Regions from separate parts of the Mesorhizobium sp. KR9-304 genome, predicted to be linked through region 2. Evidence: predicted binding sites of a transcription regulator. Region 2 holds the regulator's gene; the other holds the start of a gene.
What was found. The regulator LexA, encoded in region 2, represses DNA repair genes until DNA is damaged. The targets are predictions, from matches to a motif close to TGTTCNNNNTGTGTTCNG.
Positions count from the first base shown of each region.

Region 1: the regulator LexA is predicted to act here: its motif matches at 1,865-1,882, upstream of ABLE71_RS24520 (single-stranded DNA-binding protein).

Region 1 covers NZ_JBDZDN010000007.1:87,362-90,774, forward strand. The annotation lists gene uvrA (excinuclease ABC subunit UvrA) at 1-1,092, opposite strand, end outside; gene ABLE71_RS24520 (single-stranded DNA-binding protein) at 2,021-2,524, shown strand; gene ABLE71_RS24525 (OsmC family protein) at 2,581-3,015, shown strand; gene ABLE71_RS24530 (hypothetical protein) at 2,982-3,413, opposite strand, start outside.
Region 2 covers NZ_JBDZDN010000002.1:98,764-102,176, forward strand. The annotation lists gene glp (gephyrin-like molybdotransferase Glp) at 1-929, shown strand, start outside; gene lexA (transcriptional repressor LexA) at 1,048-1,764, shown strand; gene ABLE71_RS12725 (ComEC/Rec2 family competence protein) at 1,758-3,413, opposite strand, start outside.

The DNA.
Region 1 (3,413 bases), on a different contig from region 2:
CGCCTCCTTGCTCAGCTCGCTGAAGCGGTCGCCGAGCTTGAAGCCGAAAACCTTGCCGAGCGCTTCGAGCGTCTGCGCGTAATAGGGCGAGGAGGACTTCGCCCAGGGCGCCACCGCGCCGTCGCGCAGCGAGACGTTTTCGTCGGGCACGACGAGGCTGGCGTCGATGGCGCGCTGGCTGCCCAGCCCGTCGCAGGCCGGGCAGGCGCCGAACGGATTGTTGAAGGAAAACAGGCGCGGCTCGATCTCGGGGATGGTGAAGCCCGAAACGGGGCAGGCGAATTTCTCAGAGAAAAGAATGCGTTCGTGGGTTTCGTTCGCGCTCTTGTTGACGGAATCGGCGCCGGTCTGGCTGGCATCGAGCGGACGGTCGGCGAATTCCGCGACCGCGATGCCCTCGGCGAGTTTTAGCGCAGTCTCCAGCGAATCCGCGAGCCGGGTGGCGAGGTCGGCGCGCACGACGATGCGGTCGACCACCACGTCGATGTCGTGCTTGTACTTCTTGTCGAGCGCCGGCACATCTGACATCTCGTAGAAGGCGCCGTCGACCTTGACGCGCTGGAACCCCTTCTTCTGGAGCTCGGCGAGTTCCTTGCGGTACTCGCCCTTGCGGCCGCGCACGATGGGCGCAAGGATGAAGAGGCGTGTGCCCTCGTCGAGCGCAAGCACGCGGTCGACCATCTGCGAGACCGTCTGGCTCTCGATGGGCAGACCGGTCGCCGGCGAATAGGGGATGCCCGCGCGGGCAAACAGCAAACGCATGTAGTCGTAGATCTCGGTGACCGTGCCGACGGTCGAGCGCGGGTTGCGCGAGGTCGTCTTCTGCTCGATCGAGATGGCCGGCGACAGGCCATCGATCTGGTCGACGTCCGGCTTCTGCATCATCTCCAGGAACTGGCGCGCATAGGCCGACAGGCTCTCGACGTAGCGGCGCTGGCCCTCGGCGTAGATCGTGTCGAAGGCGAGCGACGACTTGCCGGAGCCGGAGAGGCCGGTCATCACGATCAGCGAATCCCTGGGCAGGTCGAGATCGATGTTCTTGAGGTTGTGCTCGCGCGCGCCGCGAATGGAAAGGTATTTGTGGTCGGCCATGGCCGGTCCGCCGCCTCGTCTCAAAAAAATGTCGGGATGGCAGGGTATCACCAGCCAGCCCCTTATTTAGGTGTTTTCGTCGCCGCGTCGAGTGCCAGTATTGGGGCCAGCACGGGAACCCGATTTTGCCAGACTTTCGAGGTCTACTCTTCCGGTCGCCCGGGGGGCAAGCGAAAAGAACAAAGGTCGAACAGGTTCCTGACAAATCGCTGGGGACGAAGCTGGCGGCGATCACATTTCTTTGCAGGCGCCCTTTCGCGGTTGACGCGGCAGGCACCGGGGTCCAGATTTATAGGGTGTCTCATGGCGCCGGATGTCCACGCGACATCGTTCGCTGCCAAAGGGCGGTTTGCGAGACGCCGCAGACCAGCGGAGAGGCCGCCGTAGAGGCGATCGGAAACTGACGAAGGAGGAAGGAATGACTCCACCGGACAGTCCCCAGAGGCTCCACTAAAAGCCTGGAGCCTAGGCAGGTAAACTCCTGATCCGTTCGGGCAACGGCCTGCTGATCAACCCACAATCAGAGACTACGAGTCGGATCGTCGGCTGAACGCCGCGTGGCATCCGAATAAACGCCGGTTATGGAATCCCGGCATAAGCGGGCAAGGCCCGCGTGATCGAGGCCCTGTTCTCTCCGAGCGAGAGACAGGGCCGTTTTCTTGGTCGACCTGACACATGGCCGGCCATGCCGGGCTGGTGTCGTGCGAGGGAAACGTGGCGACGTTCCGGAATTGAGGTCTTCGGCAGCGCTTGCGTTTTGCGTGGAAATATGTAGAACAAATCGAGAACTAACTATTATGTGGACAGCCGAAGGAGAAAGGTCTTTCAACGGGGCTGTCGCGGGCCTGATCCTATAGGATGCGCCCGCAACACGATATCGACCTGGGTTTCGGTCGACCTGGTTTAGGATTGAGCGCGGAGAAGTGTCATGGCAGGCGTCAACAAGGTTATACTGGTGGGAAATCTGGGAGCCGACCCCGAAATCCGACGGATGCCGTCTGGCGATCCCGTCGTCAATCTGCGCATCGCCACCTCGGAGACTTGGCGCGACAAGAATTCGGGCGAGCGCAAGGAAAAGACCGAGTGGCACCAGGTCGTCATTTTCAACGACAATCTCGCCAAGGTCGCCGAGCAGTATCTGAAGAAGGGCTCGAAGGTTTATGTCGAGGGCGCGCTGCAGACGCGCAAATGGCAGGACCAGAGCGGGCAGGATCGCTACTCGACCGAGGTGGTGCTGCAGAAGTTCCGCGGCGAGCTGCAGATGCTCGACGCGCGCGGGCAGGGCGGCGAAGGCGGCAGCGTCGGTTATTCCGGCGGCGGCCGCAGCTCGGACTTCGGTCAATCCGGGCCCAATGAAGGCACCAGAAGCGGCGGCGCAAACCGAAGCGGCGGCGGAGCTTCGCGCGAACTCGACGACGAAATCCCGTTCTGAGGCGCGGACTTGATTGATACGGTAGCTACCCAGGACAACGACCGGAAGCCAGGCATTTGAAAGCGCGCATCAAATGGGTTGAGGACCGGACCTTCGTCGGCGAGACGGGCTCCGGCCACAAGATCGTGTTCGGCACGGCATCCGGCCCGGACGGGATCAGGCCCAAGCCCGGACCAAGCCCGATGGAACTCATGCTGATCGGCGCGGGAGGCTGTTCGGCGATTGATGTGGTCCACATACTGGAAAAGGGCCGCGAGGCGGTCGAGGGTTGCGTGGTCGAACTGGACTCGGACCGCGCCGAGACCGACCCGAAAGTCTTCACCCGTATCCACATGCATTTCATTGTCAGGGGGCGCGGGTTGGCCGACGCCAAGGTCAAGCGCGCGATCGACCTGTCGATCGAGAAATATTGCTCGGCGACGGCGATGCTGTCGAAGACGGCGACCGTGACGCACGACTACGAAGTGGTCGATTCGTCGAATGGCGGCTGAGACCGCGACTTTCCGATATATTCCCACGTCTCGCTGGCGGTTTTGAAGACCAGTCGCCCTTCTCGGACCCTGCGCGCCAGGGAGATGACATTGTCGACGTAAGCCTCCCACTGAGGAATGTTGGCGAGGTCGGACCTCGCCACGAACGCCAGATGTGTAAGTCCGTTCTCCGGAGCGGCGGCCAGCAATCGATCCAACGCTTCTTCGAAACGTATGTTGGGCAGCCATGGAGCCAGCGTTTCCTGCTCGTAGGCGGTCAAGGGCAACATGCCGAGTCCTGACGTTTTATCCGGATCCGGCACGCGAAAATCCGCGGACGACGGTCGATAGGCGCTTGGCGGAATATTCTCTCCGTCCGGGATGTTTCCGGTACCACGCTCGGCTTCCACAAGTCGTGC
Region 2 (3,413 bases):
GCATCTTCACCGGCGCGCCGGTGCCCGAGGGCGCCGATACCATCGCCATCCAGGAGAATGTCAGAAAGCTCGGCGGCGACGCGATAGAGGTCTTCGAGACTGTCGCGGCCAACAGGCACATCCGCGCGGTCGGTCTCGACTTCGCGGAGGGGCAGAAGCTGCTGGAAACAGGCCGCGTGCTCGACGCGGCCGCCCTGTCGCTCGCGGCGGCGGCGAACCACCCTGCCGTGTCCGTGGTGAAAAAACCGCTGGTCGCGATCATCGCCACCGGCGACGAGCTGCTGGCGCCCGGCAGCAAGCCGGGACCGGACCAGATCATCGCGTCGAACGCCTACGGCGTGGCGGCGATCGCAAGCGAAGCCGGGGCGCGCGTGCTCGACCTCGGCATCGCGCCGGACAAGGTCGAGGCGATCTCGGCGCTGGTGAGACAAGCGATGGACGCCGGCGCCGACGTGATCGTGACGCTCGGCGGCGCCTCGGTCGGCGACCACGACCTCGTGCAGGAGGCGCTGACCGGCCTCGGCATGGAGCTCGACTTCTGGAAGATCGCCATGCGCCCCGGAAAACCGCTGATGTTCGGGCGGCTAGGAGATACCCGTTGCGTCGGATTGCCGGGTAACCCCGTGGCGAGCCTGGTCTGCTCGCATCTCTTCCTCAAGCCGCTGCTGGCAGAACTCGGCGGACGCACGCACGAGGACCGTATCGTCGAGGCCGTGCTCGGCGCGCCGATGCCCGCCAACGACACGCGCCAGGATTATGTGCGCGCCGCCGTCTCGCGAACAAAAAGCGGATACCTCGCCACACCCTTCGGGGTGCAGGATTCTTCGATGCTGAAGCTTCTCGCCGACGCTGGCGGGCTGGTCGTTCGAGCGCCCCACGCGCCGGCCGCCAAGGCGGGCGATGCCTGCCTCCTGCTGCTGTTACGCTGAACAAATCGTCAACGAATTCATTAAAATTTAAACAGTTGCGGAACACAACTGGAACAGATAGTGTTTGTTCTGGTTTTGTTTGACGTTCGATTCCTGTTTGATTCCGGGGGAAATTCCTATGCTGACACGCAAGCAACATGAACTTCTCCTCTTCATCCACGAGCGGTTGAAGGAGCAGGGCATTCCGCCTTCCTTCGACGAGATGAAGGATGCGCTCGACCTAGCGTCGAAGTCGGGCATCCATAGGCTGATCACCGCGCTCGAGGAGCGCGGCTTCATTCGCCGCCTGCCCAACCGGGCGCGCGCGCTGGAGGTGCTGCGGCTGCCCGATTCGATCGCGCCGGGCCTCAACGGGGCCAGGAAATTCTCGCCGAGCGTCATCCAGGGTGGCCATGGGCGAAATCATGAAGCGCCGCGTGCGCGCTCCGCCAGCAACGACGATGACGCGAGTGCCGCGGTCTCCGTCCCGGTTATGGGCCGTATCGCGGCGGGCGTGCCGATCGACGCGATCCAGCACAAGACCCATGCGATCATGGTGCCGCCGGAGATGCTTTCGTCGGGCGAGCATTACGCGCTGGAGGTGAAGGGCGACTCGATGATCGAGGCCGGCATCTTCGATGGCGATACGGTCATCATCAAGAACGCCTCGACGGCCAACCCCGGCGAGATCGTGGTGGCGCTGGTCGACGAGGAGGAAGCGACGCTGAAGCGTTTTCGCCGCAAGGGCGCGTCGATCGCGCTCGAGGCCGCCAATCCGGCCTACGAGACGCGCATCTTCGGACCCGACCGGGTCAAGGTGCAGGGCAAGCTGGTCGGGCTGATCCGTCGCTACTGAGCATCTTTCGGATCAGCGGATTCGGTCGGTGAAGCAGGATCCGGCCCCAGGGAGGGCGAATCCGGTGCGCCTTTGGTCGGCGTCGCTGGCTTGTCCGGTCGCCGATAGGGCGCGAGGCCCCGCGCCTCGCGTGAGAAACGGCGCTGCTCGTGCCAGGGCCGGAACGGCCGGCTGATTGCATATTCGATCGTGGCGGCGACGCGCGGTGCTTCGCCGATGGCCTCACCTGAAAACGTGATCGCGGCGCTGCTGTTGAGCGCGAGGTCGCGCTTGGTGACGACCAGAACATCCTTCCAGCGGCAGACGCCCTTCGCCGCCGCATCATCGATGACGATGACGCTCGCAGTGGCGCAGACGTCCATTGCTGCTTCGGCGTCGAGCGCATGAGCGACGATCGCTCCGGAGGGATGACGGGCCAGGCAAAGCGCATCGGCGCAGACGAAGCCGTCGGTGGTTGGCCGTTGCAATAGGCTGGCGCTTTCCGGGCAGTTGACGGGATCATCACACAAGGCGAAATCCTCCCTCACCGTCTCGGGCTTCGCCCGAGCCACCTCTCGCCCACTTTGTGGGGGCGAGGAACCCAGTTTCTGAGAAGTCGCGACGCCGGCTATTGGCGGCTCCTCTCCCCCGGGCAGGGGGAGAGGTGGCGAGGTCCGAAGGACCGAGACGGTGAGGGGGTGCTGCTGTTCAGCTGCCAATTTGCCATCAGCAGTTTCGCTCGGCTTGGCCGCCGCCACCCGCTCCTGTTTCCCTTCCGGCCGCACGACCTCGCTCGCACGCAAGGCGCGTTTCCAGTTGTCGATGGTGAATTCGTTGGGCCTCGAGCGATTGACGGCGATGCGTCCGTGGCCAAGGCCAAGCCCGACCAGGCGACCGTCCTCGGCGATGAAAAGATCAGGCCGAGGCTGGTCGAAAAGCAGCAGTAGACCCGCGAGCGCCACCGGCACTGCCGCGATGCGCAGCCAGGTCGAGCAGATCGTGGCAATTAATAGGGCGATCGTAAGGATAGCCACCGAGGCCGGTGGGACGAGGCCGACCATGTCGGTGGGCGAGCGCTCGGAAAACCAGCGCGCAATTGCGATCGTCGCGCCGAGGCCGAGCCCCATCACGTCGAAGAACGGACCGTCGAGCCCGAACGGCATGGCGAGCGCGCCGAGCACCGCGAAGGGCATCACCACCGCCGAGACGATCGGCATGGCCGCGAGGTTGGTGAAGAGGCCGAGCGAAGGCATCTGCTGGAAATGCCAGGCCGCGTAGATGGCGGTTGCCCCGCCCGCCACGATCGAGGTCACGGCAAGCCCGGCGGCCGCAAGCAAGAGGTAGCGGACGGCTCTGCGAGCCAGCGAGCGGTTGGCTTGTGCCTGGCCCGGATGGTCGGCGCGCCAGTCGGACCATGCGGCATAGGCGCCGACGAGTGCCGCTGTCGCCGCGAAGGACATCTGGAAACTCGGTCCGACGACCTCGTGCGGAGAGAGCAAGATGACCACGATCGCCGCAATGGCCAGATTGCGCAGCGTCAGCGCGGCACGGTCGAACAGCACGGCTGTCAGCATGATGGCAAGCATGATGAAGCTGCGCTGGGCGGCGACCTCGGCGCCGGAGATGAACAGGTATCCGGCGAGACCAACGATGGCGAGCGCCGCGGCATA